3 regions of the Pseudomonas baltica genome follow, and region 1 is predicted to be linked to each of the others. Evidence: predicted binding sites of a transcription regulator. Region 1 holds the regulator's gene; each other region holds the start of a gene.
What was found. The regulator FliA, encoded in region 1, starts transcription of late flagellar genes. The targets are predictions, from matches to a motif close to CTAAAGTTTNNNNNNNNNNNGCCGNTAA.

Region 1 (3,209 bases):
TCAATTGGTCACCCGCGCGGTGAACATGCAAATGCAAGAGGAGCCCAGCGAAGAGGCCATGGCCGATATGTTCGCTGATCTCTACCACAGCCCCGGCAAGCGCGCGGGTTGAGGTAAACAAACAATGAAAACGTTGCAATCCACCTGCATCGATGGTCTGCCAGGCAATCTTCAGATGATGAAGCGCAGTCAGTCGTGTGGCCTCGGTCTAAGTGACAAGGTAAAGAACGAACATGGGTAGCATGCATCCCGTACAGGTGATCGCCGTAACCGGCGGTAAAGGTGGCGTCGGCAAGACCAACGTGTCGGTGAACCTCTCACTGGCGCTGGCGGAACTTGGCCGCAGAGTCATGTTGATGGACGCCGACCTCGGTCTGGCCAACGTCGACGTGTTGCTCGGCCTGACGCCTAAACGCACGCTGGCAGACGTCATCGAAGGGCGCTGCGAGTTACGTGACGTGCTCCTGCAGGGGCCCGGCGGGATTCGTATCGTGCCGGCTGCCTCCGGGACCCAGAGCATGGTGCATCTGACGCCTGCCCAGCATGCCGGCTTGATCCAGGCCTTCAGCGACATCGGCGACAACCTCGATGTGCTGGTGATCGACACCGCAGCCGGCATCGGCGACTCGGTGGTCAGCTTTGTGCGCGCCGCTCAGGAAGTCTTGCTGGTGGTGTGCGACGAGCCCACCTCGATCACCGATGCCTACGCATTGATCAAGCTGCTCAACCGCGACTACGGCATGAATCGCTTCCGGGTCCTGGCCAACATGGCCCAGAGCCCGCAGGAAGGTCGCAACCTGTTCGCCAAGCTGACCAAGGTAACTGACCGTTTCCTCGACGTGGCCCTGCAGTATGTGGGCGCCGTGCCGTACGACGAATCGGTACGCAAGGCTGTGCAGAAACAACGTGCCGTCTACGAGGCCTTCCCGCGCTCCAAATGCGCGCTGGCCTTCAAGGCGATCGCCCAAAAGGTCGACACCTGGCCCTTGCCTGCCAACCCACGCGGGCACCTGGAGTTCTTCGTCGAACGTTTGGTTCAGCAAACCAGTGCGGGACCTGTCTCATGAGCGCAAGCGGATATCGGATGTACAACAAGGCGTCGCGCGAGTCTCAGCAGTATCAACTGATCGAGACCTACGCGCCGCTGGTCAAGCGCATCGCCTACCACCTGCTGGCGCGCCTGCCGGCCAGCGTGCAGGTCGAGGACCTGATTCAGGCCGGGATGATCGGCCTGCTTGAAGTTTCGACCAAGTACGACTCCAGCAAAGGCGCTAGTTTCGAGACCTATGCCGGTATCCGCATCCGTGGCGCCATGCTCGACGAGGTGCGCAAAGGTGACTGGGCGCCGCGTTCGGTGCATCGCAATACGCGCATGGTCAGTGACGCGATTCGTGCAATTGAAGCAAAAACCGGTCGCGACGCTAAAGATCACGAGGTTGCGGCCGAACTCCAGATGAGTCTGGATGATTATTACGGGATTCTGAACGATACCTTGGGCAGTCGCCTGTTCAGCTTCGATGATCTGTTGCAGGACGGCGAGCATGAAGGCCTGCACGAGGAGGGCGCCAGCGGTAGCCCGGAACCGTCACGCGGCCTGGAAGACGAGCGCTTTCAGGCAGCCTTGGCCGACGCCATCGCCAACTTGCCGGAACGGGAAAAACTGGTGCTGTCGCTGTACTACGACGAGGAACTCAACCTCAAGGAGATCGGCGAAGTGCTGGGGGTCAGCGAATCGCGGGTCAGCCAGCTGCACAGCCAGTGCGCGGCGCGCTTGCGCAGTCGCCTGGGTGAATGGCGGGCAAGATGAAGTATTGAAAAGGCCCGGTGGCCTGAGCCGAGCACCTGTGGGAGCAAGGCTTGCCCGCGAAGGCGTCCGTACTAACGCCTTCGCGGGCAAGCCTTGCTCCCACAGGAGGCAGCCCACGCCACAGGGTCGAAGCAACACTGCGGTCTTGATGTGAAAATAACTGGTTTTGATTGATCGCGCACCCAGGTGCTGGGTGCGTTAAAGACTGCTTGGAGGTCTACTTGGACAAGAACATGAAAATCCTCATCGTCGACGACTTTTCGACGATGCGGCGGATCATCAAGAACCTGCTGCGCGATCTGGGGTTCACCAACACCTCGGAAGCCGACGACGGCCTCACAGCGTTGCCGATGCTGCAAGCGGGCAGCTTCGACTTTCTGGTGACCGACTGGAACATGCCCGGCATGTCCGGCATCGACCTGCTGCGTCAGGTCCGCGCCGATGAACGTCTCAAAAGCCTCCCAGTGTTGATGGTGACGGCCGAAGCGAAGCGTGAACAGATCATCGAAGCTGCCCAGGCCGGCGTGAACGGCTATGTGGTCAAGCCTTTCACTGCGCAAGTGCTGAAAGAAAAAATCGAGAAGATCTTCGAGCGCGTCAACAGCTGAATGACGCCACGGGGGCAGCAGTATGGACAAGCAATCCAGTTTGGGTGACTTCGAGTCGACCCTGAAAAAGAATGCCCAGGAGTTGGTCGAACGCCTGGAACAAGGCAAGTTCGGCGAAGCGGTGCAATTGATTCACGAGTTGAACCAAACCCGTGACCGCGGCCTGTATCAGGAGATTGGCAAGCTCACCCGTGAGCTGCACAGCGCCATCGTCGACTTCCAGATCGATCCAAACATGCCACAGGCCGAAGAGGTGTCGCAGATAACCGACGCCACCGAACGGCTGTCCTATGTCGTGCGTCTGACCGATGCCGCCGCCAACCGCACCATGGACCTGGTGGAGCAAAGCACGCCGCTCGTGGGCTCGTTGGCCGACGACGCCGCCAGCCTGCGCCAGGACTGGCAGCGCTTCCAGCGCCGCGAAACTTCGCCCGATGAATTTCGCGAGCTAGTCAAGCGTGTGGACGGTTTTCTGACCCGCAGCGAAACCGATGCGCGGCAAGTCTCCTCGCACCTCAACGACATTTTGCTGGCCCAGGATTACCAGGACCTTACCGGTCAGGTGATCAAGCGGGTCACGCAAATGGTCACTGAAGTCGAAAGCAATCTGCTCAAACTGGTGCTCATGGCCAGTCAGGTTGACCGTTTTGCAGGGATCCAACACGACCATCAGCAACTGCGCGACGAAAAAGATAAAGAAAAACATCCCACCAGGGGTGAAGGTCCGCAGATTCATGCCGATAAACGTGATGACGTTGTATCCGGACAGGATGACGTCGACGATCTGCTGTCCA
Region 2 (3,209 bases), 1.3 Mb from region 1:
CACCAGATTCCGGTCATTGATCTCATCGTTAGCCGCCAGAATATCGGTCAGCGCTTTCTGCGCCAGCTCAGCCAACTCCAGCGTCTGCTGGGTCATATTGCTGCTATCGAGCATGGTATTCACGGTGCTGGCGGTGTTGGCCTGAATACTGCCAATCATCTGTTCAATCTCTTGCGTCGACTGCGCCGTGCGGTGGGCGAGGGCGCGCACTTCGTCGGCGACCACGGCGAAACCACGGCCGGCCTCACCCGCGCGGGCGGCTTCGATGGCGGCGTTGAGGGCCAGCAAGTTGGTTTGTTCGGCGATGGTGCGGATAACGTCCAGTACTTTGCCGATATCCTTGGCTTGTGTGGCCAGGCCGCCGACCTGCCCGGAGCTGACTTCCACGCCGCGGGTCAGCGCCCTGATGGCGTTCAACGCTTCGACCATGCGCTGCTGGCCTTTCAGGGCGATGCTGCGTGATTCCTGGGACAGGTCGGAGGTCGATGCGGCGTTGCGTGCGACTTCTTCAATGGCGGTGGTCATCTCGGTGACGGCCGTGGCTGCCTGTTCGATTTCACCGTGTTGCTCTTGCAAGCCCCGGCTGCCCTCGGCGGTCACGGCATTGAGTTCTTCGGCGGCGGCGGCGAGCTGGTTGGATGAGCCGGTGATTTGCTTGAGAGTCTGCACCAGGCTGTTGCGCATGGTTTCCTGGGCGCGCAGCAGGCGCGTGGCTTCGTCGTTGCCGGTGGGATTGATCGGGTGGGTAAGGTCGCCCTTGGCAATGGTTTCAGCCACGTGAACCGCTTCGATGATGGGGCCGGTAATGCTTTTGGTCAGCAGCCAGGCCACCAGAATGGTACCGGCACTCACGAGCACGATAACGATGGCGATGCCGCTGACGGCGTGTTGGTAAGCGTCAACGGATTGCTTGCCGGCTTGCTCTGCGCCTTTGTTGGCCAACTCGATCAATTGATCGAAGTTCTTGGTCATCTGCTCATAGCTTGGCCGAATGCTGTTGAGGAAGTCCACGGCACCGGCTTTGTCGCCGGAGCGCGAGCGTTTGAGCATTTCGGTGTGGTTCTTCGCGTAGGCGTCGAGGCTCTGGTTGAATACATCGAGGCGCGACTTTTCGTCGGCGGTCGTGAGGAGCGCGGCGTATTGGGTCAGTTGTTCTTTGACGGCTTTCAGGCGGCCGGCGGATTTATCTTCGTAGGTCTGCATGTCCGCATCGGCCGACGACAGGATGTGCGCCATTTCCCCCAGGCGATAACGATCGAGCGAGGCGTTGGCGAGTGCCAGGATTCGGACGCGTTGCATCCAGTTGTTCTGAATGTCTGAGGCTTCGGACTGGACTACGTTGATCTGCTTCAACGCGAACAGGCCTAGGAACACACTCAGCAGCGCGATAGCGGCGAAGCCGATGAAGGCTCTGGCGGCGATTTTTATATTTCTCAAAAACATGGGTTTTTCGCTCGGGCTGGGAGTGCGTTGGGCAGTCGTTTGGGGCAAGAAATCTTGGGGTGATCTGCAAGGCAGTCGTGTCAGACCACCACAATATCTAGTCGGCTGGGCGCTGAAAGTCTTTAGCCGTTTCGTCGAATATAGGGGCTGGAACTCAAGCTTTTGTTACCGCCGCCGACATTTTCGATCAAGCCATCTATTCAGCGAACGCGCATGGAAGTTCTCGACATCATCTTGGGTTTCTCCCCCGTTATCATCTGCGTCGTGACCATATGGCTGGGCATTGCACGCAGGCGTCCCAAGGACGGCTATACGGTCGATGGTCGGATCACGTATCTGGAGGGTAAAACCGCCGGGCTCCCGCTACTGACCTTCAGCTATTCAGTGGGCGGCTCGCGGTTTCATAAATCCTGGGCAGACACGCTGGATCGCAGTGACGACTACAGGCTCCGAGAGGCTGTCGTGCGTTTTTCTGTGGGCGATACGGTGTCGGTATGGTGCGCCAGGAAAAATCCCGAGGCGTGCCGGATTGTTCTGCCTGAAGAATGGAAAGCCTCCCCGGACCCACTGGCCGCCATCGAGAAAGTGCGCATCCCCGAGTATCGGGTGAAGATGTATTCCACGTTCGGATTGCTGGTTTCAGTGCCGCTCACGTTCGACACCTTTAAAGATGTCAGTAAGGCGTGGGCGGATCTGCAGTTTGTATGGAACACTGGATCCCGTCGGGAGCCCTTTTTGCAAACGCTCGGTTGGGCACATCAGCCGCTCGAGTTTGGAATTTACTTTTCCCATGACTTGCTGATGCTGATAGTTGCAGCGCTGGTCAGTACGGGGCTGATATGGCGCATCGTGCGAGGGCGTGGAGCGTTTGGGCGGTGGTTCTGAGCGTCCAGCTATGCGCTGGTAGCTCAACCGGCACACGTGACGGCTCCGAACTGGAAAGTCACCTGCCCATCGCCTTATGTCCGAGCAACACGCGAAGCCAGCTTTTTTTCCAAGCGGCGCATCCATATCTCCAATTGGATGATCGCGGTTATCGGTGTAGATACGATGAAGAACACCATCCCGAAGAACATTCCTGCGCCGATCCAGCCTTGTATGTCCGTGCCGTTCCACATACAGGCTGACGAGATACTTTTGCCGCCATGGCAACCCAGGCGATCATGTACCCAGAGGGACACGCGCCACCAAGCCAGGAACAGAGCTGAGGGTGTCCAGATCAACAGGTCTTTCCATCTCATCTGTTTTTCCCATCGGGGAGTACTGGAAAAATAAATGCGCCTTGGATACGCGGCGCATGGGCGCCGACTGCTGTCCTGGCGATCACTTCATGCAGGTTCCCGGCGCGCCGATAGTAGGGGTACTCTACTCTCCTCAACGCATCGCATTAACCAACATGAACCACCCAATCGCCCAATCCACACGGGCTTTCACAAACTTCTGAATCGAATCGAAATTTTTGATCTGCACCGGATTCCACGGGTTGCTCACCCAATCCACAGTCCCTGCCGGCTGTTGATCTGAAAACGCGTAGTACTGCGTGGTCACTGAAAAGTCGCGGGTGGCCTTGTGAAAACCGCTGACCAGCGCCGAGTCAGGCACGCTGAAACCCCGGTCCTTCAGGCGGCTGGCGGCGGCGCGATAGACGGGTTGCTGCCAGGGGGCCTCACTGTGATTGACCCAGTAGCACTGTTGCAGCCCTCGGGGCTGGTTCAGTTCCACTCGGGCGGTATAGTCGGCGGGCTGACTGCAGGCGCCATAGGCGG
Region 3 (3,209 bases), 370 kb from region 1:
TGAGGTCGCCGGAACGCTGGATCAGGTCGGCTTCGAAAAACTGCTGGTAGGCGGCGGTCCCAATGGCGGCCAGCGCCAAAAGCCAACCCCAGGCACGGGCAGTGACGCTCTGGCCCGCCGCCGGTACGGCGAGGTAGACCATCACCAGCAGAAAGCCCACATGCAGCGCGCGCAGCACTTGGCTGGAGAAGGGATGGAACGCCGCCGTGACGATCTGGAAAGTTGAAAATGCGATAGCGATGATGAATAGCACGCGCGTCCAGGGCGGCGCTGTGATGGGGGCCTGCTGCTCGACTTCAGTCATGCTCACAGCGCTCCAACTTCTTCATAGTAACGCTTGGCGCCGGGGTGCAATTCGATCGGCAGGTGCTGGGCGGCATTCTTTACATCAATCGATTTGACGGCGGAATGGGCGTTGCCGAGGCGCGGCAGGTTCTCGAACATCAAGCGAGTCATTTGATAGGCCGTGTCGTCGGACACCCCGGTGTGGCTGACCAGAATGTTGTTGATGGCCACGGTCGGTACGTCGGCGTCCTGGCCGTCGTAGGTCCCGGCGGGAATGGGCATGGCCTGGTAGGCCGGATCGTCGATGGCAGCCACGACCTCGGCAGGTATCGGCACGAAGCGGATCGGCACGCTGGCCGCCAGGTCGCGGATCGCCGCCATGCCGAGGCCGGAAGATTGCAAGGTGGCATCGAGCTGGCGGTTCTTGATCAGCTCGACCGATTCGGCGTAGGCCAAAAACTGCACCTGCGCCATGTCGGCGTAGCTCATGCCCGCCGCCGCGAGGATAGCCCGAGCGTTGAGTTCGGTGCCGGATTTCGGCGCCCCGACCGAAATGCGCTTACCTTTGAGGTCCTCCAGGCGAGTGATGCCTGACTGCTGGCTGGCGACAATCTGGATGTAGTTGGGGTAGACATTGGCGATGGCGCGCAGCTTGTCCAATGGCTGCTTGAAGCCGGCTTCGGCAACGCCGCGGCGGGCATCGCCGACCGAATCGCTGAGGGCCAGGGCCAGCTCGCCGCGGCCGTTCTGCAGCAGGTTGAGGTTCTCGACCGAAGCCTTGGTGGCCTGCACCGTCACCTTCACGTCGGCGATGTTCTGCCCGTAGATCTGTGAGAGGCCGACCCCGATGGGGTAATAGACCCCGCTGGTGCCGCCCGTAAGGATGTTGATAAACGTCGGGCCGGCTTGCGCGCCCAGGCCGAAGGTGGACAGCGCCAGGGCAACTAGAAGGTGACAGAAGAGTTTCATCGGTTGCGCTCCATTGGATTTATTATGCCGAAGTGCATTCGATTGAATGCCACTCGTTAACGGAAGCGGAATCTATATCAGGAATGAACCTCAGGAAAAAGCACGGAAATATCTAGTAAAAACTAGGTTTTTCAGCAAAAATCAGATAGTTCTTATTTACATTTTCCAATTCTTGGCTGAACTAAAATAAAGTCAATCGAATAGATTGTTCGATACCCGGCGGGCTGGACCCACTTGAAAAGGTTCGAATAACCCATCAGATCATTTGCCCTGCCAAAAAGAATAATTCACCTGCGGTGGTCGAGTTTCATAGAGATATTCATCTGGATGACTAAAGGTGAAACGATTCATGTCGATACCTTGGGTTAATTACTTTCTTGACGGGCCACCCGCATGAATCTGAGAAACCTCAACATCGCTCCCCGTTCTTTGCTTTGCTTCGGCTTTTTCGCCGTGCTGATCACGGCGCTAGGGTTGTTCTCGCTGCAGCAGGCTGTAGGTCTGAAGGAGGCGCGCGAGACGTTGCAGAACAACGTGTTGCCAACCATTCAGGCCATCGCGGCGATCAAGAGCGACCTGCTGACCATCCGTCTGGGCAATACCAATCTGCGTACCGCGCAGGATGCTGACAGTATTGCTGCGGCGCAAAAGCGCATCACCCAAGGCCGTAGCGATCTGGAAGCCGATACCCAAAAGCTCAAGCCGCTGCTGATCACTGAGCGTGGCCAGGCGGCGTACAGCGATATGGAAAGCCATATGCGCGCTTACCTGGCGGTGCATTCGCGTTATCTGGATGCTGTGGCGCACAAGCGTGACGACTTGATCAGCAGCTTGACCGCGCCGTCTGGCGAGCAGACGCAGGCCGCCGATGCGCTGGCCAAGGACATCGCCAACATTACCCATCTGGCAGATCTCAAGTCGGCAGAATCCGACGCCCGCGCCGACGATACCTACACGCAAACGCGCAACGTGACCATCGCCGCGATTATCGTCGCCCTTGCCGCGACCCTGGGTTTGGCCGCGCTGTTCACCCGCAGCCTGGTGGCGCCGATCGCCAAGGCACTGGCAGTGGCCGAGCAGATCGCCGCTAACGATTTGAGCAAGCCGATCGATGTCGAGGGCCGTGACGAGCCGGGCCGCTTGTTGGTGGCGCTGTCGGTGATGCAGCAGAACCTGCGCCGCACTTTGGGCGAGCTGGGCGATTCATCGAACCAGTTGGCTTCGACCTCCGAAGAGATGACCGCCGTGACTGAGGATTCGCTGCGCGGCGTGCAGCGTCAGAACGACGAGATCAACCAGGCCGCGACCGCCATCAATCAGATGAGCGCTGCGGTGGAAGAAGTAGCGCGTAATGCGGCAGCGGCTTCGACGGCCGCGCGCGATTCCAGCCAGTCGGCAGAAAACGGCCGTCAGCGTGTAGGTGAAACCGTCAACGTGATCAACGAGCTGCATGCGGCAGTGGGCGCGACCGCGGTCGAGATCGATGGCCTGGCGGTGCAGGTGCAGGGCATCAGCGGCGTGCTGGATGTGATCCGCGGGATTGCCGAGCAGACCAACCTGTTGGCGCTCAACGCGGCGATCGAAGCGGCGCGCGCCGGTGAGGCCGGGCGCGGTTTTGCGGTGGTGGCGGATGAGGTGCGGGCCTTGGCGCATCGCACGCAGCAGTCGACGGCTGAAATCGAAAAGATGGTCGATTCGATCCAGGGCGGTGCCAGCAAGGCGGTCACGGCCATGGGCCATAGCAGCGAGCGCGCGCGGGCCAGCCTGGATGTGGCTGAAGCCGCCGGGCGGGCGTTGACCGAGATCACTCAGGCGATCGTGCAGATCAATGAGCGCAACGTGAGCATTGCGACGGCAACCGAGGAGCAGGCGCAGGTGGCGCGAGAGGTGGATCGCAATCTGACCAGTATTCGGGATCTGTCGATCCAGACATCGGCCGGGGCCAATCAGACGTC

Region 2: a site for FliA is predicted at 1,542-1,569, ahead of REH34_RS11545 (methyl-accepting chemotaxis protein). Genes of this name have one in related genera too.
Region 3: a site for FliA is predicted at 1,586-1,613, ahead of REH34_RS07570 (methyl-accepting chemotaxis protein). Genes of this name have one in related genera too.

The regions. Positions count from the first base shown of each region.
Region 1 is NZ_CP134771.1:1,359,789-1,362,997, reverse strand. It holds gene flhF (flagellar biosynthesis protein FlhF) at 1-112, shown strand, start outside; gene fleN (flagellar synthesis regulator FleN) at 234-1,067, shown strand; gene fliA (RNA polymerase sigma factor FliA) at 1,064-1,807, shown strand; gene REH34_RS05890 (chemotaxis response regulator CheY) at 2,041-2,415, shown strand; gene REH34_RS05885 (protein phosphatase CheZ) at 2,438-3,209, shown strand, end outside.
Region 2 is NZ_CP134771.1:2,616,043-2,619,251, reverse strand. It holds gene REH34_RS11545 (methyl-accepting chemotaxis protein) at 1-1,443, opposite strand, end outside; gene REH34_RS11540 (hypothetical protein) at 1,657-2,328, shown strand; gene REH34_RS11535 (hypothetical protein) at 2,818-3,209, opposite strand, start outside.
Region 3 is NZ_CP134771.1:1,730,111-1,733,319, forward strand. It holds gene REH34_RS07560 (TRAP transporter permease) at 1-304, opposite strand, end outside; gene REH34_RS07565 (TAXI family TRAP transporter solute-binding subunit) at 307-1,254, opposite strand; gene REH34_RS07570 (methyl-accepting chemotaxis protein) at 1,648-3,209, shown strand, end outside.